DNA from 3 places in the Paenibacillus aurantius genome. Region 1 is predicted to be linked to each of the others. Evidence: riboswitches for the same ligand, from Rfam matches in the RefSeq annotation. Region 1 holds a riboswitch; each other region holds the start of a gene.
The links. A riboswitch is a leader RNA that binds a small molecule or an ion and turns the genes downstream of it on or off. The one in region 1 is predicted to bind ZMP and ZTP.

Region 1 (7,291 bases):
AAGGGGCGGATGAGGATAGCGGGGACGTGTACGGGTTCAGCCTCGTTTACAGCGGCAGCTTCCTGGCAAGCGCGGAGGTGGAGCAGTTCGGCACCACCCGGGTATCACTCGGAATCAACCCGTTCGATTTCAGCTGGCTGCTGGAGCCCGGGGAGTCCTTTCAGACGCCGGAAACGGTGCTGGTCTATTCCGACCGGGGCCTGGGAGGCATGTCGCGGACTTATCACCGGCTGTACCGGGAACGCCTGTGCCGGGGAACCCACCGCGACCGGGAAAGGCCCGTACTGGTTAACAACTGGGAAGCGACCTATTTCGATTTCAATGCGGACAAGCTGGGGCAGATCGCGAAGGTGGGCGGAGAGATCGGCATTGAGCTGTTCGTTCTGGATGACGGATGGTTCGGGCGGAGGGATAACGACAAGTCCTCCTTGGGGGACTGGTTCGTCGACCGGAACAAGCTGCCCGAAGGCCTGGAGCATCTGGCCGAACGGATCTCGGCGAACGGGCTTGCTTTCGGGCTGTGGTTCGAGCCGGAGATGATCTCCCCGGACAGCGAGCTGTACCGGAGTCACCCGGACTGGTGTCTTCACGTCCCGGACCGGTCCCGGACCACGTCGAGAAACCAGCTCGTGTTGGATTACTCCCGGGCCGACGTGCGGGACTATATTGTCGATACCGTCGGCCAAGTGCTCTCCAGTGCCCCGATCCGCTATGTCAAGTGGGACATGAACCGCAACATGACCGAAATCGGCTCCGCCTTGCTGCCGCCCGACCGGCAGAGGGAAACGGCCCACCGGTACATGCTCGGCTTGTATGATGTGCTGGAGCGGATCACCTCGGCCTTCCCGGACGTACTGTTCGAGAGCTGCGCTGCCGGAGGCGGGCGCTTCGATCCCGGCCTGCTCCATTACATGCCGCAGGTGTGGACGAGCGACAACTCGGATGCGGTCATGCGCCTGAAGGTGCAGTACGGGACGAGCCTGGTGTATCCGCCCGTCACGATGGGAGCGCATGTCTCCGCGGTACCGAATCATCAGGTGGGGCGGATCACGCCACTCAAGACGCGCGGGTATGTCGCCATGTCGGGCAACCTGGGCTACGAGCTGGACCTGACCCGGCTGACGGAGGACGACAAGACGGAAATCCGCAGCCAGATTGAGCTGTACAAGCAGATCCGCCCGCTTGTCCAATTCGGGGATCACTACCGGCTCCGCAATCCGTTCGAAGGGAACGAAACGGCCTGGATGTTCGTCTCCGCGGACCGGCAGGAGGCGGCGGCCTTCTATTTCGAGACGCTGTCGGAAGCGGCCCCGGCGATCAAGCGCCTGAAGCTGAAAGGCCTCGACCCGAACCTTGATTATATGGAACTGGAGTCAGGGGCGGTTTATGGAGGCGATCATCTGATGTACGTCGGGATCCCCCTTCCCGTGCTGAAAGGGGATTTCCTCGGCGTGATGTTCCGTCTGCAGGCGGTAAGCCAAAACGGCGCTTGAAGGAAGAGGATGTTCGGGTTACAATAGAGGGAATATCTGGCAGGTGTAACTGGCGAAACGTGGAGAACCACGGGGGAGCACCTGCTTATCACGCCGATCGCCTGGGCAGAGGTAAGGGACTATCCCTTGCCTCTTTGTGTTTTTATTCTATCGGTGGAAAGGATGGAGGAAGACCATGCCCAACAACGCACTCCTGCTGGACGGCACCAAAGTGGCCGAAAGCATCAAGGAGACACTAAAGGAACGAATTCAGGCTCTGGGGGAAAAAGGAATCGTCCCCTGCCTGGCCACCGTATTGGTCGGCAGCGATCCGTCGTCGGCCACGTATGTGAGAATGAAAGGGAACGCCTGCCGGAGGCTCGGCATCGGCTCAAGGCGGGTCGTGCTTCCGGAGAACACGACCACGGAGGAGCTCGTGGAGACGATTCGGGAGCTTAACGAGGACCCGGCCGTGCATGGCATCCTCCTGCAGCATCCGGTGCCGGCTTCGATCGACGAGAGGGAGGCCTTCGAGGCCATCTCCATCGAGAAGGACGTGGACGGCGTGACGACGCTTGGCTATGCGCGGACGGCCTTTGGCCTGGCGGATTTCCCGTCCTGTACCCCGGCGGCCATTCTGGCCATTATGAAGCATTACCGGATCGAGGCGGAGGGCAAGCATGCGGTCGTCATTGGCCGGAGCCCCATTCTGGGCAAGCCGGTATCCGCTATGCTGCTGAATGAGAACGCAACGGTCACCACGTGCCACTCCCGCACTCGGGGACTCCCGGACCTCGTCCGCCTGGCCGACATTGTCGTAGCGGCCGTAGGCCGCCCCCGGTTCGTACAGGGAGATTGGCTCAAGCCGGGGGCGGTGGTGCTGGATGCGGGATATAACCCCGGCAACGTGGGGGATGTGGACTATGAGGCTTGCCTAGGGAAGGCCTCCGCCATTACCCCTGTGCCGGCCGGGGTGGGCCCGGTGACGATCGCCACACTCCTTAAGCACACCGTGGAAGCGGCGGAGAAATACGGTAACCGGTAACGGAAGGACATCCGAAGAGGAGGAAATCAGATGCATCGTCCCCTGCTTAGAGCGGAAGCGATTATCCGGCGGTCGGACGGGGAAGCGTACTTGGTCCAATGCGACCGGGAGGAGAGCTTCTACCGCTTTCCCGGCGGCGGCGTGGAATTCGGGGAAACCGCGGCGGAAGCCATTCGCCGGGAGCTTCTGGAGGAGTTCGACCTGCCCGTTCAGGTCGGCCCGCTGGTGTGCCTGAATGAGAGCCTGGTGGAGTTCGACGGTCGGCAGCGGCACGACTGCACCGTCCTGCATTGGGCCGCCGTGGAGGAATCGGCCATCCGCGGGGCGCTCACGCATAAGGAGCACCCGGATATTCAGTTAACGTGGCGAACCCTTAAAGAGCTTAAGGAAAGACCGCTCTATCCGGAGGGGATTTGGGAAGCGCTGGAACGGGGCCTCGAGGAGGTTGTCCATCTGGTCATCCGGCGGAATTATGACCGGCCGGAGGAATAGCCCGCTCCGTCAGACGGGCATCCGATCTGACGTTATCCGGATGAACCGAGAACTAACTTGAGAAGGGAGTGATTGGTATGAATATAAAATCTGTTCTGTTGGATCAATGGAACGCTTGTTATCACGATAAGAGCTGGTTTCTTCCTCTTCATGAGATTCTAATGGATTTAAAAGCAAGCCAAGCTGCTTGGGAGAATGAAAGCAAACAATCCATTTGGTCGATCGTGAATCATCTAATTTTTTGGAATGAGAAATGGCTCGAAAGATATAACACGGAATTAGTTGACCGGAGTAGTCCCATAAACAATGACGATACGTTTTATGTAAATCCGCATCCCCTCAATGAGCTGGAGTGGAAGAAGACTTTGCAGAGACTGGAAACCGTTTTTGATAGCTGGAATAAGGCACTTGAGGAAAGCACGGAGCTTAAACTGCTAACGGAAATCCCCTCCTATTTCCATGCTCCATGGTGGGGAGCAGTCTCAAATTTATGTATTCATAATGCCTATCATATAGGACAAATCATGCTGCTCAAAAAACAATGCTTAAGTTTAAGTCAAAAAAATGATTGACTTAGAGGTTAAGAACCCGGCTGACGAAGAGCTCGAGCTCTTCGTATCCATTCTGCGGGAGGGAGCGGAATGGATACGAGCCCGGGGGCAGGAGATGTGGTCGGAGCGGCAGGTCTCCTTGACCGCTCTGCTCGCTTCCTGCCGCAGGGAGGAGCTCTATTTGGGGAGCGTGGGGAAGGAGCCCGCCGCCGTCATGATCCTTCAGGAGCAGGATCAACTGGCGTGGGCCGATGCGGACGGGTGTCCTTCCCTTTACCTGCATAAGCTTTGCGTGAGAAGGCCCTATGCCGGGACCGGGCTCTCCGTTGAAATGATTCGCTGGGCCATTCGGGAGGCGGTAAGACGGGACAAAGCGTTCCTCCGCCTCGATTGCGCCGCCGACCGGCCCCAGCTCTGCCGCTTCTATGAGTACGCCGGGTTCCGGAAGGCAGGCGAACGCCTTCTGTTCGGGCGCTACCCTACGGCCTTGTATGAATATGCCCTGCAAGGGGGCTGACGGGGGGCCCTCATCGCTCTGCTTACCTCGGAGCGGGACATTGTTTTGCAGGAGTCAGTAAATAATTTACAATATAAGAAATAGGGTGAAATTGCTCAGGGGTGATAAAGTGAAATTCTTTAATTTATCGGAGCCTATAGAGTACGAAGCCCTAATGCCTGGTAGGCATAATAGATGGGGGAATGATGCCCTTCTTTTCAGGGTTAACAAAGGGACAGGGAAATTGACCACTAAGTACGGAACGGATAAAAGTGGTGATACCTATGGGTTTTTGTTGCTAGATAATAAACCATTGATAAACAGCTACGGTGAAGAGTTGTACTGTCCAACATGTGCTAAGGTTTTAAGTATGGGTTTAGGCAGGGAGAACGTCAATCAAAGCTTAATTGACACCATTAAACATTCACAAAATGTAGGTAATGATATCAAGGTTGCTTTTGAAAATATAAAACCTATGCTATCAATCTTAGAAGACGGGTACTACTTGTTAACCCGCATCGAGATGATTCCCACTGATGGAGAAGGTAATTTTTTCTGGAATTTACCCAGTTCAAAGAAGCTCTACAAGGCAACAGCGGATGTATATTATAAGTTTCATATTAGTTCTGGTACTCCCAAATTCCTTCTTCCCTCTCAAAGTATTGCTTGTTTAAATAAAGAAAGGGTAAGTCATTACGTAGATCAATTAAATCACGGTAAAAGCATGACAGGGCTTGCTTATTACTACGAAGGGTTCATGAGCACATTATTAGACGGACATCATAGAGCAACCGCAGCTTATATAGAAAATAAAAGTATCGATTGTTTAACCATAGTAAAAGTAACGGGATTGGGTTTCAATCAAGACAAAAAGCCAGATAAGATTTATGCTGGCGGTGAAATATATGATTTTAACTTATTTAGTAAACCTGAGAGGATTTATAAATATCTGAAAAAGATAATGGATTCGAGAAAATGGAAACTTGAGACTCAAGAGGTTGAGGAGCTCCTTAGTGCTTGTCAGTGCGTATGGATACATGAGACAGCTACCACAGAAAATGATTTTGGTAAGAGGATCTATCCTGACTATTTATCAATCGCGTTTTCGGATATGGCGGGAGATGTTTCGGATGAACGCGTTCATGATGTTATGGGTAGGCGGGATGAGGAAGCAGAATTTGAGTTAGAGATGATTTTTAAGAAACTAGAACTGCAAGAACCTAAGAGAGCGATTGAACTTGCCAAACGAATAATCAATGATGCGAATTGGAAGGTACTACTTGAGGAAGCATTTCGCTATTTGGCGTCAATAGACAGTACGGAAGTTGAAGATATATTTATTAAATATTTAATAGATACGGATCATGATCCTAAAGATGTATGCAGAAAGATAGCACATGAATATTTGAATAATAGATAAACACGATTTGTTTGCAAAAAAAAATAAATTAAACCTGATAATATGATTATGCAATTATAGAATGATCAGGCATCGAGGATCAACCAATTCGCTAGATTGTGAGCAAATAGGAACCTTTGCGAAACATATAGCCTGATAAACCTACAGAAACAAAAAAATGTGTTTTTAAGATGGGCACATAGGAGGATTACATGTCCTGGAGCAAATTGAAGCAACATCTGGAGAGTTTTCTCTGTCCTGCGTTATATGGAAGGGTTGAATACCGTGCAACCAGTTACCGATATTTACCTGATAAAGCAGGACAATGTTATATTGCAGTAGATAAAAAGAACGTACTCAATATGAGTGATAAAACTACCTTAATCAGATGGTATGAGACGGAGTTAGAAATTAAGAATGATTCCGATATCCAAATTCCTATCAACAATGATGAAATGGAAGCGGTCAGAAAAGATACCAAGGGGATGGTTCCGGAGGATCGTCTAGAAGTAATGGCAAGAAATAGAAAAAAATCAGAATATGCAAAAGAGCTTTTGTTAGCACAATCAGCATTAAGTAAATCAAATTTTGTCGTTGTAGCTAATAAGTTTTTATCTATTTCTATAGAGGAAAGCATAGAGAGCCATGATATCTTATTGAATATTTTAGCTTTGCTGGACAGACGAGTTGGAAAAAAGCGAATTTTAAACATGACCGAGAAGATGAAGTTCAAGCATCCAAGTGTACAGTATTTTTATGAGCTGCGGTTTAGTACGTTATGAAAAATGAAAAAACTCCTTCCCCCCTCTCAAGCAGGAGGTTTTTTTCATGCGAACGTATATTTGCTGATAAATTGTTGTCGGTAAGAGGATGTATTTTAATGGAAAAAATCTGATAGATAAAAAAATAGCAATGAGAACGCCAGATGAATATGGTGAAAATTTGTTGGATATTGTAGGCGGAGTTGTTGTGGGTAATTCATTTCTTGAAACTGTTGAAATAAAACCTCTGTAAAGAATGTCAGTCCTTATGTACCGCTAGACTTATATACCTATCAAAGTCCTCCATGATACTATTCTCTAAACGATAGTAATTGCTTAATTGAAATTGAGATTAATTGTGGGGAGTTTTCAGAACGTAGTATTGAGGAGATTTCAATCAGATTTGCTGTTAGTAATCCTATTGAAACTTATGAGAAAACCATTGCACTTTGCAAATCACTATGTGAAATGCTAAGTGTTAATGTTTATGATATGCAATTAAAACAGACCTTAAATTTCACGAATGAAATACAGATGCTACATAGTAAGAAATGTTTTTGGAAAAGAGAAGAAAACTCATTCCAGACGATACTATTTCTGTTCCGTTGCATTGTGGAAAAACATTTTGGGACTGGATTAAGGATCGAGATAAGAGATAGTAAACGATGGTGGTGAGTGAATAACAATCGACTTGTTCTATTGGTAAAATCATATAGGGAAGTGACATGATTCTTGTTGATGAATCTAGCCGCAATCGAATTGAAGAATTTATTGAACAACTTTTAAATATACACCCTCCCTAAAAAAGCCGTTTCTTGATGCCCGAAGGCACCAGGAAACGGCTTTTTGCCAGTCATCCACGCAGCTACTGGCTCTCCCAAAGGTCGGCATAGACGCCGCTTTGGGCCAGCAGGGCGTCATGCTCCCCGCATTCCACGATCCGCCCGTTCTTCAAGACACAGATCTGGTCGCAGGACTGGACCATACGCAGCCGGTGTGAAACGAGAATCGTCGTGACGCCCTCCAGCCGGCCGATCAGCCGGGCAATCGCCTGCTCGGTCACGGTGTCCAGGCT
Region 2 (7,291 bases), 2.1 Mb from region 1:
GACCTCGTGCAGAATTGGAACATGGCGGACCAGTGGGGAGTGGCGGACCGAAACATGAAAATATTGGAGGAGGCCGGCATTCCGTATGGCGTGGTTTCCGGTAATCACGACATTAACCATAATGTCAACGATTACGAGTACTATTGGAACTATTTCGGCCGCGACCGGTTTGCCGGGCAGCCTTGGTACGGAGGCGACCTGAGCAACAACCGTCATCATTATGATCTGATTTCCGCCGGCGGCATGGATTTTGTTATCTTGTATCTCGGGGTGTATGGAAGGCTGGACCAACAAACGGTCGATTGGGCAAACAGCGTATTATCCAAATACAAAGACCGTTATGCCATTGTGGGGACTCATGCTTACATTGAAGGAAGCGGCAAATATGGGGTCAACGGCAAAGAAATCATGGAGAAGGTAATTGCCCCCAACGAGAATGTGTTCATGGTGGTAAGCGGTCATTATCACGGCGCGTTCTACAATGTCAAACGCATCAACGGGAAAGTGGTCTATGAAGTACTGTCCGACTATCAGGAGGGGCCGGAAGGTGGCTTGGGCTACATTCGTTTGCTGCAGTTCGACGCGAAAAATAAGCGGATGTACATGAACACGTACTCTCCTTATAAGGATGACTACAATTTCTTTGCCGACGACAAGGAGCAGGCGACCTTTCCGCTTGATACGGCAAAAGGGGAGATGACGCTGATGACGGACCGTTTCGGCATCAGCACGGAATGGAACGATGAGCTGCTCGGGACACTCCCGAACGTACAGACCGGTCCGGCCTCGATTAAGCTGGAACCCGTTGCAGTGGGGAACGCAAACGAGTGGTTCGTGAAGCTGATTGACTCGAACGGGAACGCCACCTCTTCGGAACTGTGGAGGTTCCAAGAACCAGCCTACCTGGATACCGCTTCGGTAGACGGCGATAAGATGGTTCTACGGTTTGATAAACCTTTGGCGGACGGAGCAGCCGCTGATCCCGCTGACTTTAGCGTACAGGTACAGGGAAAGCCCACGGTCGTCCGTTCGGTTTATTCCGCCGGTAACGAGGTTCAGCTGACTCTCTCCCAGGCTGTCCTATTCGATCGAACCGTTACCATCTCCTACACGCCGGGGACCAAGCCGCTGAATGATTATGCCGGATATCCCGTGAAAGGAATCACGAACATTCCGGTAACTAATTTAAGTCCAAAGCCGGGGCGTGCGTTTACCCCATAGGTCATCCGGAAAACGAATAGGCAGCCAGCAAGAAATGGGGAGCAGCGCTATTGTGCTCTCCCCATCCATAGATGAAACGTGCCTCCCCTTTTATTGACTAAGCTTAGGATTGCTTTATAGAAGCAATCCTCCAAATGGAGGGAAAGGAAATGAAGATAATCAAGCGTTTTGTCGCCATCGTACTGGTCTTGATCCTCACCACGTTAATGCCCGTCACAGCCGGTGCCGCTTCCTACAGCACCTATACCCAGGTCTCCTTGCTGCCCAATGACGTGTTTACCGCAACGGAAGGATTGGCCCTGGCCAACGGCTATGCCTATTCCGCAAAAGTCGAACCTAACGATACCCAAATGGCCCTTTACTCTACGAACATGACCAGCGGGGCCACTACGCTCATGACGAATGGCAGCGACAATACTACCATCCTTTCGTATTTCAGCCATGCCAACGATATGGCTGCCACGGTAATCGACGGAGTGACCTATCTTTTCGTCGCCACCTTGAAGAACAGTCCCGGAACTATTCAGCTGTTGAAGCTGAAGGTGGTAGGAAACACCTATTTTCTAGTGGGGGAGTTCAATATTCAAGATCCTACCGGTCAACTCTGGGCCATGTCGGGAGTTGAGGTTACGGGGCAAACCGGCAGCACTATAAATTTACTCCTCAAATCGGGAACGGAGTTTCGCCGGGCATCGCTCAGCATGAGTGCGACCAGCGGAACCATAGCGGTAGCCGCAGCGCCTGATTTCGTGATTGATCTTGGAAGCTACACGGGATCCCAGCATCAGGGGTTGGGGTATTGGAGCGGTAACGACAGCATCTATGTTCCTATGACCTTCGGTTCCCCGGTCGAGAGTGCTGTACTGGTTTATCATAATATATCCACAGCATCGGGAACGATCTCATTGGATCTTAATCTGACTTTCAGCCTTAAGGAAAGCACCTGGATTGAGATTGAGTCCGTCAATGTTGCCCCCGACGGAAAGCTCTGGTTTAATACCAATCGGCAGGGCGGGTACGACAATGTCGGCTATTGGAACGGCTACACGGTACCGGGGATCAATACGATGTTCGCAACGAAGGTACCTACGGGAACAGGCTCACAGCAAGTGGAGCTCGGGACGAAGTTCCAGGCAGCGACTAACGGTTACATTGCGGGCGTAAAGGTTTACGGGGTTACAGGGGAATCGGGGGTCCATAAAATAAGGATATGGAGGAATTCGGACGGAGCCTTGATCGCCGGTCCTTATGACTTCACCTTTACAGGCTCAAACAGCTGGAAAACCTTCTATCTGCCTACTCCGCTATATATTGAGTCATCGACGAATTACACGGTCTCCGTTTCAGTAGGTACCGATGTGTCGCATAAGTACGCTGCTATCAGCGGAGACCTAACCAGCGGCGGGAGCAGCGGCAACCTGACATGGGCTGCGAACGCCGGTGTGTTTACCACGACAATGGGAACTTTACCGACCACCACCTTCAACAGTACGAACTATTTAAGAGATGTTATTTTCTATCCGGAATCCTTTACTTCGGAGAATATGTTCGGCGTGAAGGCGGATACGGGAAACGGGGGCAACGGAGGGGCCTATGAACTCGGCACGGTGTTCACATCCTCGGTTGCGGGTCAGGTAACCGGGGTTCGATTGTTCGGGGTGCAAGGGGAGTCGGGAAACCATACCATCCGGATATGGAGAAACTCGGACAATACGGTCATCGGCGGTCCGTACACGTTCAAGTTTAGCGGTAATGACAGTTGGGTGCAGTACAATTTGGCCACTCCCGTCAACCTAGCGGCGAATACCGACTATACCGTGTCGGTTACGACGGGAACGGATTCCGGCAAGCTCTATGCCGCTGTCGCCGGCGACTTAACCAACTCCGGCAGCAACGCGAACCATCTGTCCTGGACGGCCAATGCGGGTGTCTTTACGACAACGCTCGGAGCAAGACCGACCAGCACGTTTAATGGAAACAACTATTTGCGCGACATCGTCTTCAAACCATAAAACCATTAACAGGGAGGCTGCCGGCAACTCGGCGGCCTCTCGTTCATCGAGGAGGAAGGAACAGGGATGGACTTGGAGCACCTCACGCAGGAATTGACAGGAAGCCCTGCCCCAGCAGGCTGGCCGGACCATTGGCCGGCCTATCTTAAAGCAGTGGAGTCCGGAGAGTACAAGATGTCATTTCAAAAAATACCGGAGAACGCTTCCCTTATTTATGATTTACCGCAGGAAGCGATGGCCGAGATAGCCGGGCTTTATCCCGTTATCGGCGCGAATCCCGGATTGTCCCTGCTCGCGCGATTCTGGTCCTATCTCATTTTCCATCAACCTCCGGGAACGGCAGGCGCTGTTTCCACCTGGCCGCTCCCTGTGCCCGTGCTGGGGGACCAGGCTGGGATCTGGCCCTTAGCTATCTTGGTCTCCGGCGCCGAACGGGCATTTGAGGCTTATCGCAAGCTGGGAATGGAAAACCGGATTGCGCTGGAGACGCTTGCATTCGGCGGTCTTTATACACGTGACTATTACCGAAGAAACGGAAGATGGGGGTTATCCGAACTTAATTGGCTCAGGCGCCACGTCCAGGCCCGCATTTTCCGGTTAGGCAGGCTTGTCTTCAATACCGGCACCTACTCCTGGCCTTTTATGACGGTCCGCAACAGGGAATCCCAAATCATAACGTTATGCGACGGGGACGTCCCGTATCGGGCCGATGGCCTGCCGGATGGGACCAACAACCGAAGGGAGGCGGAATCCTGGCTGCCGGTTCTTCAGAAGTCGGACCTCTCGCTAGTCGGTCATCCGGTCGCATCCGATGGAACGGTGCAGAGGGAGACGATCGCCCTTGATCCGAACGAGTGGAGGGTGGTTCTCCGAAAAGGAGATCGCGTCGTGGACGTGCACATCCCGTCCGGCAGCAAGCTTTCCCTTAAAGAATGCGAGGACGCTTACCGTGAGGCGTATCGTTTCTTTCCCAGATACTTTCCAGGAATTCCGTTTAAGGCGTTCGTCTGCAAATCCTGGATTATGGATCCCGCACTTTCCCTCATCCTGCCTCCGGAGTCCAACCTCGTCAAATTTCAACGAATGTTTAAGCCGCTTCCCGTTATAGGGGACGAGAGGCAAACCTATGAACTTGTTTTCGACGATCCCCATGTGGAGCTTGATCAGTTTACACCCGTTACCTCCCTGCAGAAAGCGATCATCCGGCACGTTAAGCTTGGAAATCGAATGAGGTCCTCCGCGGGATTCAGACTGTGGGAACAGCCGGCGGGTTCCGTAGCGTTGTCATAGCTGCGGCCCAAAGCCGTGACTATCCTGTGAAAAAACATAGACAAAATAACCATCTCCCTTGTATAGTAAAAGTAAATATATGGAATGCGTGACTGGCGTAAACGTGGAGGACCACGAGGGAGCGCATGGAACAACCGCCGTACGCCTGGGCAAAGTATTTGATCCTTCGATCAAATGCTTTTTTTATTTTCTTAACGAAGAAAGGACAGGTGGAAGAAATGAGGATGGCGTTTGTATTGTTCGACGGAATGACGTTTATGGATTTGGCGGGGTTCTACGAAGCAATCACGTGGCTGGGTATTATGAAGATCAAGGAGAATGTCACCTGGAGGTTCTGCGCCGACCAACCGGAAGTGAAGGATGACCGGGGGCTGAAGGTAAAAGCGGATCTGGTGCTGCCGCCTTTAAGTCAATTCGACCTGGTCTTTCTGCCGGGCGGCATGGCGACCAGGAAGTTGCGGTTAGACGATGCTTTTGTGGAATGGATCCGAACCGCCGAGTCTGTGCCGTATAAAGTATCCGTCTGCACGGGTGCCCTGCTATGGGGAGCAGCCGGCTTCCTGGAAGGCAAAAGAGCCACCACCAATCCCTCCGCCTACGATCTGCTGGTTCCTTATTGTGCGGAAGTGGTAAAAGCCCGGGCGGTGAGGGATGGAGATACCTTTACCGGAGGCGGCGTCACGGCCTCGGTGGATTTGGGCCTCTTCATGGTCGAGAATCTGACGGATCCAGAGACGGTTCGTCAGGTTCAGAAGAAGCTGGTCTATCCCTATTACAAGGCTGGCCAGACAGGCGACGTTTATGGGCAGATAGATCCACAAGAAGAGGAGCGGTGAAGGTGGAGATTCGTCTGCTGCTCTTTCTCCTTTCCCACCTTCATCCGGGAACAGTATCCCTGCCGATGGAGCTCTTTCCTGGAAGCCAACGATGACAGCAGCGGTTATTTCGTGATGGTCAACGCACAGAATGAAGTGATTGGTCATGCCGGTTATCTTCTTCAGCATTCGAAAGGCCGTTATGAAATCGTAGGTGTTGTAACCTGTAAGGATTGGCTCCGCAGAGGAGTAGGGGCTTCCCTGATTGCTGCCATATGCCAAAAAGCAAAAGAACGGGGACATGACGAAGTTGTCCTGTATACCCTCGACCATGAGCGGAATCAGGCGGCGCTCGCTTTTTATGATCGATTGGGGTTCCAGGCTGTGCATCTGGAGAAAGACTATTATCAACCAGGTTACCATCGGTTAACCTTGGTTAAATCGCTCGAAACGGAATGATTACCATACTCGAGGAACCCCACAGAACCGTGCAAGCATTGTCGGGAAACGAAAAGGAAGTTTTGTTATCTTTGAGGTAACGAGGGAGGCGTGAATGTCTTGGATCTGCTGGCCAACTGGAACGTAGCTTTGTCCTACATCGAGGAGAATCTAACCGATACGATTGACTATAAGGAGGCTGCCCGAATCGCCTGCTGCTCGGAATATCATTTTACCCGGATGTTCTCCTTCCTGGCAGGGATTACGTTATCGGAATACATCCGGCGCAGGCGGTTAACCTTGGCGGCCCACGAGCTCTGTCATGGCGATCTCAAAATCATAGATGCCGCTTTGAAGTACGGCTACTCGTCTCCAGATTCCTTTGCCCGGGCTTTTCAGGGGGTCCATGGCATCACACCTTCGGAAGCCCGGATTCACGGGCATTCCCTCAAAGCCTTCCCTCGGATGAGATTTCAGCTGACCATTCAAGGAGGAGAAGAAATGAATTACCGTTTGGAGAACAAAGAAGCTTTTCGTATCGTAGGGATCCAAAAGCGGGTGTCCGTTGTATTCGACGGAGTGAATCCGGAGATTGCCTCAATGTCTCAAAGTTTGACGCCCAAGCTTATTGAGGAAATGAAGAAGCTGTCTAACATGGAGCCTGCCGGAATCATCAGCGCTTCTACGAATTTTTCTGAAGGAAGGATGGAGGAAAAGGGGCAGTGCGACCATTATATCGGTGTGGCCACCACGGAGCAGGCCGGTCCCGGGATGGTTCAGCTGGAAGTTCCGGCTTCCCGGTGGGCGGTCTTCACAGCAATCGGACCTTTCCCGCAAACGCTACAGGAAACCTGGGGCCGTATTTATTCGGAGTGGTTCCCCTCCTCAGGCTATGAAGTCAAAGAAGGACCGGAAATCCTCTGGAATGAGCACAAGGATACCACAGCTCCCAACTACAAAAGCGAAATTTGGATCCCGGTCCAGGAAAAATAAGCCTGGCCATTGGGTTCCAGGTAACTTTCTCCATCCCTTTTACGTCTGAGGCTAGGAAAGGGGTGGAGTTATGTTTATGCCCATAAAACCATCATTTCGCGTCATCCTGGCTGTCTTCCTTGTGCTAATGATGGGATGCGGGAATAGCAAAGACAAGATCGAGCCATTCTTACTTGTAGGGGACAGCGATTCGTTCAGCCTCGAGGAGATGATAGTTCGTTTCGGGGATGGCCGTGAGCTTATCATTACCGATCAAGAGACACTTGGAAAGGTGACCAGCCTTTTGAAGAGTATCCGATTACACAAGGTCGGAACAGAACCGAATGGGGTCGGACAGCTGTATCAACTGGAAATGAAGAGCGGGTCAACACATATCCGTTTTTCCAGCGGGCTTTACCTAAACAGAGCCCAGTACGAAGCCCGTCCGGAATCCGCGAGGAGGGAGCTGGACGAATACATCGTTACCCTGGGAAGAGCCCCGTACCCGGATCTGCTGCCAGGATTACCTGCCCGGTGAGGCCC
Region 3 (7,291 bases), 1.1 Mb from region 1:
GCCAGGTCCGCCCCCATGGCGCTGACGATAGCCGCCCCCCGCCAAGGGTTCTCATCGGATTTGCGATCTTTCATCTTAACCTCCTAACGAAGTCACCTGAAACACCCTAGTAATCCTCATTCATTTTATCTAAGTAAAGTTCGGTTTGTCAATTATTATAAATTGGAACACTTTGTGAACGGAAGTGGGAAAAACCCTTGAGAATCAAGCATTTTTCCCATTTCCAAACCACACAGTAGAACTGTACAGTGTGACCCTGTGATCTTGGTTACAGCTTATTCGCGGAGAACGGTTTCGGAGGCTCCTCGTTTTTGTCAAAATGGTGAAGAATGGCTTGGACGATCCGCTCCGATGCGTGGCCGTCGCCGTACGGGTTGGCCGCCTGACTCATCCGCCGGTACAGCTCTTCATCCGTCAGGAGAGCCCTTGCCCGGTTGAACACATGATCCTCGTCGGAGCCCGCAAGCTCAAGCGTTCCGGCTTCGATGCCCTCGGGACGCTCGGTCGTGTCGCGCAGCACCAACACCGGAATGCCGAAGGACGGGGCTTCTTCTTGAATGCCGCCGGAGTCGGTCAGAATCAGGTGGGTATGCGGGAAAAAGTTGTGCACGTCCATAACATCGACCGGATCAATGAGCTTGATGCGCGGATGATCGCCGAGAATTTCGTAGGCCGGCTCGCGGACGGCCGGGCTCAGATGAACCGGATAGACGATGGCGATATCCTCGAACTCATCGGCGAGCCTTCTGACGGCCCGGAAGATTTGCCGGTGCGGCTCCCCTTGGGACTCTCTCCGGTGAGCGGTCATGAAGATGAGACGCTTGCCTTCCGCCCATTCGAGCACCGGATGCTGATAATCCTGCTTAACCGTGTACTGGAACACGTCCGTAGCGGTGTTTCCGGTTATGTAGATCGTCTCCGGATTCTTGTTCTCCTTCAGCAGGTTGCCGGCCGACCAGTCCGTAGGGGCAAAATGCAGGTCGGCCAGGACGCCGGTCAGCTGGCGGTTCATTTCCTCCGGATACGGGGACAGCTTGTTCCACGTGCGCAGGCCCGCTTCCACATGGCCGACCTTGATCTGCTGGAGGAAGGCGGCGTAGCTCGCGAGGAACGTCGTCAGCGTATCCCCGTGGACCAGGACGATATCGGGCTTCGCTTCCGTAAAAACGGGCTCCAGTCCCTGAAGCACGCGAACGGTCAATTCCTGCAAGGTCTGGCGGTCCTTCATGACATCCAGGTCATAATCGGCCTTGATGCGGAATACCTCCAGCACCTGGTCCAGCATTTGACGGTGCTGCGCCGTCAGACAGACGACCGATTCGATCTTATCGGGATGCTTTTCCAATTCCAAAATAAGCGGAGCCATCTTGATCGCTTCGGGTCTCGTGCCGAAAACAGTCATTACTTTGATACGACTCATGCGTTTCATTCCCCCGTTTCGCTTGTCTGTTGGCTCATCCCGGCAAGCCTCTAGCTTAAGCCCGGACAAGCGGTCCTTCTACTTCGTTCCGAACAGGCGGTCCCCCGCGTCTCCCAAGCCGGGAACAATGTAGCCGTGGTCATCTAGGTGATCGTCTATGGCGGCTACGTAAATATCGATATCCGGATGCGCTTCCTGCATCGCCTTGATGCCTTCCGGAGCGGCAATCAGGCACATCAGCTTGATCTGGGTGCACTGCCGCTTCTTGAGCACGTCGATGGCGGCGATCGCCGAGCCCCCGGTGGCGAGCATCGGGTCAATCACGATCAGCTCGCGCTCGAGCACGTCGGTCGGAAGCTTGACGTAATATTCCACCGGCTGCAAGGTTTCGGGGTCGCGGTACAAACCCACATGGCCGACCTTGGCGGCCGGAAGCAGCTTGAGGATGCCGTCCACCATGCCGAGGCCCGCCCGAAGAATCGGAATGAGGCCGAGCATGCGGCCGGAAATGATTTTACCGTCGGTCGTTGTGACCGGTGTCTTGACTTGGATCGTCTCGAGCGGAATTTCCCTCGTAATTTCATAAGCCATCAGCGTGGCGACTTCATCGACCAGTTCGCGGAAGTCCTTGGTCGTGGTATTCTCATCCCGTATGTAGGTGAGCTTATGCTGAATCAGCGGATGGTCGCAAATAAATACTTTACCCATAACAGTCCTCCCGAGCGTCGTTTAGCCCTTCTTTAACTCCTGATGCCTGACAAACCTCGTACATTATACCATAAACATCCTCGTATAATCTTGTCCAAAAAAGAGCGCGAATACCCGGACGGACCGAACGGAGCCCGTCCCTTGCCGAAAGCGGCCGATACCGTCCATGCCAAAAGAAAAGGCTCCCTCGCAAGGGAGCCGGATGCCGCCCGAACGGGCGCCTGTTTCCTGGATTAAGCTTCGTATTTCATGTTGGCGTAGAGAGGGAACTGCGCGGTCAGATCGCGGACCATGCCGCGGGCTTTCTCGTGCACCGAGCTGTCGTCCGGATTCTTCAGCGTCATGGCGATAATCTCGGCGATCTTCTTCATCGCTTCCTGATCCATGCCGCGGGAAGTAGCCGCCGGTGTTCCGAGCCGGATGCCGCTTGTGACGAATGGGCTCGTCGGGTCGAACGGAATGGCGTTCTTGTTGGCCGTTACGCCCACTTCGTCGAGAAGATGCTGGGCGGCTTTACCTGTCATGTTGATGCTGCGCAGATCAACCAGAATCAGGTGGTTGTCGGTTCCGCCCGATACGATGTTCAAGCCTTCAGCGGCCAAGGATTCGGCCAGCGTAGCGGCGTTCTTCACGACATTCTCCTGATACGTCTTGAAATCAGGCTGCAGGGCTTCGCCGAAGGAAACGGCTTTCGCCGCGATAACGTGCATCAGCGGTCCGCCCTGGGTTCCCGGGAACACGGCCTTGTCGATTTCCCGTGCCCAAGGCTGCTTGCAGAGAATCAAGCCGCCGCGGGGACCGCGAAGCGTTTTGTGTGTGGTCGAGGTCACGAAATGAGCGTGCGGAACCGGGTTCGGATGAAGACCTGCCGCTACCAGACCTGCGATGTGCGCCATATCTACCATGAACAGGGCGCCCACATCGTTCGCGATCGAAGCGAAGGCTTCGAAATCGATGGTGCGCGGATAAGCGCTCGCTCCGGCCACGATCAGCTTCGGACGATGCTTGAAGGCCGCCTTGCGGACTTCGTCGTAGTCGATGCGGAACGTGTTCGGATCAACGCCATACGCCACGAAGTTATAGAGCAGGCCGGACGCGTTCGCCGGGTTACCGTGCGTTAGATGGCCGCCATGGGCCAAGTTCATGCCGAGGATGGTGTCTCCCGGCTTGACGGTGGCGAGATAAACGGCCAGGTTCGCTTGAGCGCCCGAATGGGGCTGAACGTTCGCGTGCTCGGCTCCGAAAATTTCCTTCACGCGGTTGCGGGCAATGTCCTCCACCACGTCGACGTGCTCGCAGCCGCCGTAGAAGCGCTTGCCGGGATAGCCTTCGGCGTACTTGTTCGTCAGCACGGTGCCCAGGGCATCCAGCACGGCCTCGCTGACGAAGTTCTCCGAGGCGATCAGTTCAATGTTGTCGCGCTGGCGGTTGAGCTCCTTGCTCATGGCCGCCAACACTTCCGGATCCTGCTTGCGTAAATGTTCCATGTTCGATTCCTCCCCATTGATTAAAAGGCGGTTCAAGCCCGCTTATCCTGCCATCCCAAACTCAGTCACACGTTCCGGCATCCGTCACCGTCTCGACCACATAGACGGCACGGGCGCCGCCAATCAGCTTCGGCCTCGTGTAGGCCATGGAGACGGGGGCCTCCCCGATCATCCGCACGGAGGAGCGGAGCGGCACGGCTACCGGGATCAGGTGCATCCCGATCAGCGTTCCTCCGATATCGATTCCGGCGTGAGCCCGGATCGTCTCCACCACTACCGGCTGCTTCAGCTTGCGGAAGGCGTATGCCGCCATCGACCCGCCTGCCCGCGGAACCGGAATCACCGATACCGGTTCGAGCAGAGGGTACCTCGAGAGCAGCTCCTTTTCCACCACAAGCGCGCGGTTCAAATGCTCGCAGCACTGGAAAGCGGGGAAGAAGCCGATTCGCCCGCGGACCCTTTGCACGCCTTCGAAGATGGCGGCTGCCGCCTCCTCGCTCCCGGCCGTCCCGATATGCCGCCCGATCACTTCGCTTGTGCTCGTCCCGATGACGACAATCTGGCCCTCTTCGACCTTTCCGGCCTGGACCAGCTCCGTCAGCGCGGTTTCCACACGCTGCGACAGATCCGCCTCCGGGTCCCACTCCGGCTGTCCCGCCCGGTTCGCTTCGTTCTCCTTCACCGCCATCACGCCTCCTTGCCGAATTTTCGGATTCTGGTGCCTTACCTTGCGGATAAGACACTGCGAGGCCCCTACCTCCCGGCCTCCTGCTTAGGATAGGTGGAACAGGCGAGTTTTATGGATGAAGGGAGTACTTCTCTTCCAGCGAGCGAACCTTTCCGACGCGGTTCTGGTGACGGGGCCCTTCGGAGAATTCCGTCTCCAGCCAGAGGCGGGTAATCTCCTGCGCGATGCCCGGCCCCACTACGCGCTCGCCCATGGCCAGCACATTGGTGTCATTGTGCTCGCGGGTCGCCTTCGCGCTGAACAGATCGTGCACAAGCGCACAGCGGATGCCGGGGATTTTGTTCGCCGCAATCGACATGCCGATGCCGGTTCCACAGAGGAGAATGCCTTTATCGGCTTCTCCCGAAGCCACCTTCTCGCAAACGGCGGACGCGAAATCCGGGTAGTCCACGGACTCCTCGTTCTGGGTGCCCATGTCGGTCACCTCATGGCCCAGACCGGCGACGAACGTCTTGATTTCTTCCTTCAAACGGTATCCTGCGTGATCGGCTCCGATTACAATTTTCATAGGTTCTGGTCCTCCCAAGATAGGTGTAGAATGTCAAGGCCCGCAAGAGACGGGCACGGATAGACAAGTCCCCTTCATTATACCCGATAACGCCGATCCCGCCCAACAAATAGAAAAAGAGCACACTCGTGCACGCACGAGATGCTCTTTGCCCAGGCGACCGGCCGTATGGCCCGGTGCTCCATTGTGGTTGGTTCCACGTTGTCGCCAGTTACACCGGGTCCAGTGGGAGAATTCCGCGTGAGCGGCTTCCTCCTTGAATATGCCTTTATCTTACCGCATTTTGCGGAGGCTGTAAAGCCCGGAAGGCGGCCTCCCTGCGGAAAAGTCAGGGGACGTACCGTCTTTGGCTCCCTCGCCTCCTCCTCCTCCAGGCTGCCGGTTACAGCTTGTCGAGGAGCTTCTCCACGCTCTCCTCAATCTCCAGCGCGCAGGCCTGGTATTCCTCCAAGGAGCCTCCGAAAGGATCGCGGATGTCGAGGTCCGCCCCTGTACCTTCCAGCTCGGCCAGCCTGCGCCGGTCCTCAGCCGTAATGGGCTGACCAAGCGCCTGCTTGATCTGCAGGTCCACAATGAGCCGTTCCTTCTCGCCGGCCTCACCGGAATCCGCGGCAGCGTGGGCTGTATATTCTTTTAAGGTGTACGTTTTGTCCACGGCCTCCGGGAAGCGTTGGAGGAGAAGCCTTTTGTGGCTGACGGTCATGGTCAGGATGAGGTCCGCCCGGCGGATCAGCTCCGGGGAGAGCGACTTGGAGGACAGGGCTTCGTTCAGCCCCTTGTCCTGTAGAATCCGGCGCGAATGCCCCGAAATCGAGCAGCCGTCCACTGCGGATACTCCGGCGGAGGACACGGTCACGCGGATTCCCTTGCGCTCCGCAAGCAGCCGGAAAATCCCTTCCGCCAAAGGACTTCGGCACGTATTTCCCGTACAAACGAACAGCACATGGTTGATCATTCTGCCCACTCCTTTTTCTTCCGGCATGTCTCTCTTATATTATAATAGGAAGGGTCCGGGCTTATCCACCCGGACCCGCTGCAGCGTGTTAGGCGCAGGCGAACGCCCGCTTTTCCTGCCCTTGACGAAAGCTCTACATCAGAAACTTCAGGCCGAAAGCAAGAAGAATCAAGCCGCCGAAGGCTTCCCCGTAATCTCCCACCCACTGGCCCACCCGGCGCCCGAGCAGCAGGCCGAGCACCGACATAAACCCTCCCAGCAGCCCGAAAAGAAGAACCGTCAGCAGCAGGTCCGACGCGAACATACCGAGCGATACGCCCACCGAGAAAGAATCAATGCTGACCGTTAAGGAGAACAGCATCAACCCCCAGAACGTCCGGTGGTCGATGGATTGAACGGCGTCTCCCCGCATAGCGCTGTACACCATATGAGCACCGAGCACCACCAGCAGGCCCCCTCCGGCCGCCGTCGCGACTCCGCCGAGCAGCTCGCCCGCATAATGCCCCATAAACATGCCGGTCAAAGGCATGACAATATGGAAAAGGCCGATGGTGAAACTGATTTTGCAAATGTCGAGTAGGCGAATTCCTTTCAAGCCGATCCCGATTCCGAGGGAGAACGCATCCATCCCCAGAGCCACCGCCATCAGCAAAAGAGTGATCAATTCGCCCCACACCGGTGCCGCTTCCATGCTCCTCTCCCCTTTGTCCGCCTATTCTTTCCCAAGATATGCGGAGCTTGAGGGAAACATGTCCGGTTTGTCCCAGGGAGGGACCGCCTTACCCGGAGCAGGACGGAGGCGGTAACGCGCCGGACGGGCAAAGGGCGGGGATGCCGGCGAATGCTACGGGGCAGAGGCGCCTGCCTAAGTTAGAAGCGGTTCGGAAGGGGGAATCCGCTGAAGGATGCAAAAAAAGGCCGGGAAACCAAAAGTTCCCCCGCCCCTCGTGCGGCAAGCAAGCCTGCGTCTTTGGCGCAAAAAGCAAGTCGCCGCGGGCATCGCCAAACCGTTCAGGCGGAGCTTAAAGCCGGATGACCCGGCCTCCGGCCGCCTTGCGCAGCCGGTTCATCACCGCGGCGCCGATGCCGCTCTCTTCGACGGCCTCGGCGAGGATGAAGGTCACCCCGGCCTCGTCAAAGCCGCGCAGGGCGTCGTAGAGCCCGCGGGCTGCGGAGCCGGGATCGCCGAGCCGGCCGCAGGCGATGACGGCGTCGGCGTCGTAGCGCGCCGCATGCTCGGCGCAGGCGAGCACGCCCGTGCGTTCGCCGGCGGCCTTCGCCCGCGCGAGTTCCTGGCGGATCCAGGAACTCACCGCCTCGGGCGACGGGCCCTGCACGACGGCAAGGCGCCCGCGCGGGGCGTAGTGCGCGTACTTCATGCCCGGTGCCTTCGGGGCATGAAGCGCGTCCTCGCCGCCCGGAGCGCCAGGCTCGCCGTCCGGGCCCGCGCCGGCGACGGGCGCGA

Region 2: another riboswitch for ZMP and ZTP. It lies ahead of MJA45_RS14305 (DJ-1/PfpI family protein); the one in region 1 lies ahead of MJA45_RS23820 (bifunctional 5,10-methylenetetrahydrofolate dehydrogenase/5,10-methenyltetrahydrofolate cyclohydrolase).
Region 3: another riboswitch for ZMP and ZTP. It lies ahead of rpiB (ribose 5-phosphate isomerase B); the one in region 1 lies ahead of MJA45_RS23820 (bifunctional 5,10-methylenetetrahydrofolate dehydrogenase/5,10-methenyltetrahydrofolate cyclohydrolase).

Annotation. Positions count from the first base shown of each region.
Region 1 covers NZ_CP130318.1:5,270,470-5,277,760, reverse strand. The annotation lists gene MJA45_RS23825 (alpha-galactosidase) at 1-1,493, shown strand, start outside; ZMP/ZTP riboswitch at 1,529-1,607, shown strand; gene MJA45_RS23820 (bifunctional 5,10-methylenetetrahydrofolate dehydrogenase/5,10-methenyltetrahydrofolate cyclohydrolase) at 1,669-2,517, shown strand; gene MJA45_RS23815 (NUDIX domain-containing protein) at 2,548-3,009, shown strand; gene MJA45_RS23810 (DinB family protein) at 3,087-3,581, shown strand; gene MJA45_RS23805 (GNAT family N-acetyltransferase) at 3,574-4,077, shown strand; gene MJA45_RS23800 (hypothetical protein) at 4,187-5,476, shown strand; gene MJA45_RS23795 (SF0329 family protein) at 5,668-6,237, shown strand; gene MJA45_RS23790 (hypothetical protein) at 6,326-6,469, shown strand; gene MJA45_RS23785 (peptidase domain-containing ABC transporter) at 7,082-7,291, opposite strand, start outside.
Region 2 covers NZ_CP130318.1:3,167,194-3,174,484, reverse strand. The annotation lists gene MJA45_RS14320 (discoidin domain-containing protein) at 1-1,221, shown strand, start outside; gene MJA45_RS14315 (DUF4082 domain-containing protein) at 1,371-3,233, shown strand; gene MJA45_RS14310 (acyltransferase domain-containing protein) at 3,408-4,523, shown strand; ZMP/ZTP riboswitch at 4,602-4,681, shown strand; gene MJA45_RS14305 (DJ-1/PfpI family protein) at 4,742-5,359, shown strand; gene MJA45_RS14300 (GNAT family N-acetyltransferase) at 5,402-5,797, shown strand; gene MJA45_RS14295 (AraC family transcriptional regulator) at 5,897-6,769, shown strand; gene MJA45_RS14290 (hypothetical protein) at 6,840-7,286, shown strand.
Region 3 covers NZ_CP130318.1:43,860-51,150, reverse strand. The annotation lists gene MJA45_RS00255 (AtpZ/AtpI family protein) at 1-74, opposite strand, end outside; gene wecB (non-hydrolyzing UDP-N-acetylglucosamine 2-epimerase) at 269-1,420, opposite strand; gene upp (uracil phosphoribosyltransferase) at 1,499-2,128, opposite strand; gene MJA45_RS00240 (hypothetical protein) at 2,219-2,365, shown strand; gene MJA45_RS00235 (serine hydroxymethyltransferase) at 2,362-3,615, opposite strand; gene MJA45_RS00230 (TIGR01440 family protein) at 3,677-4,297, opposite strand; gene rpiB (ribose 5-phosphate isomerase B) at 4,413-4,871, opposite strand; ZMP/ZTP riboswitch at 5,015-5,096, opposite strand; gene MJA45_RS00220 (low molecular weight protein arginine phosphatase) at 5,254-5,826, opposite strand; gene MJA45_RS00215 (manganese efflux pump MntP) at 5,960-6,517, opposite strand; gene MJA45_RS00210 (L-threonylcarbamoyladenylate synthase) at 6,849-7,291, opposite strand, start outside.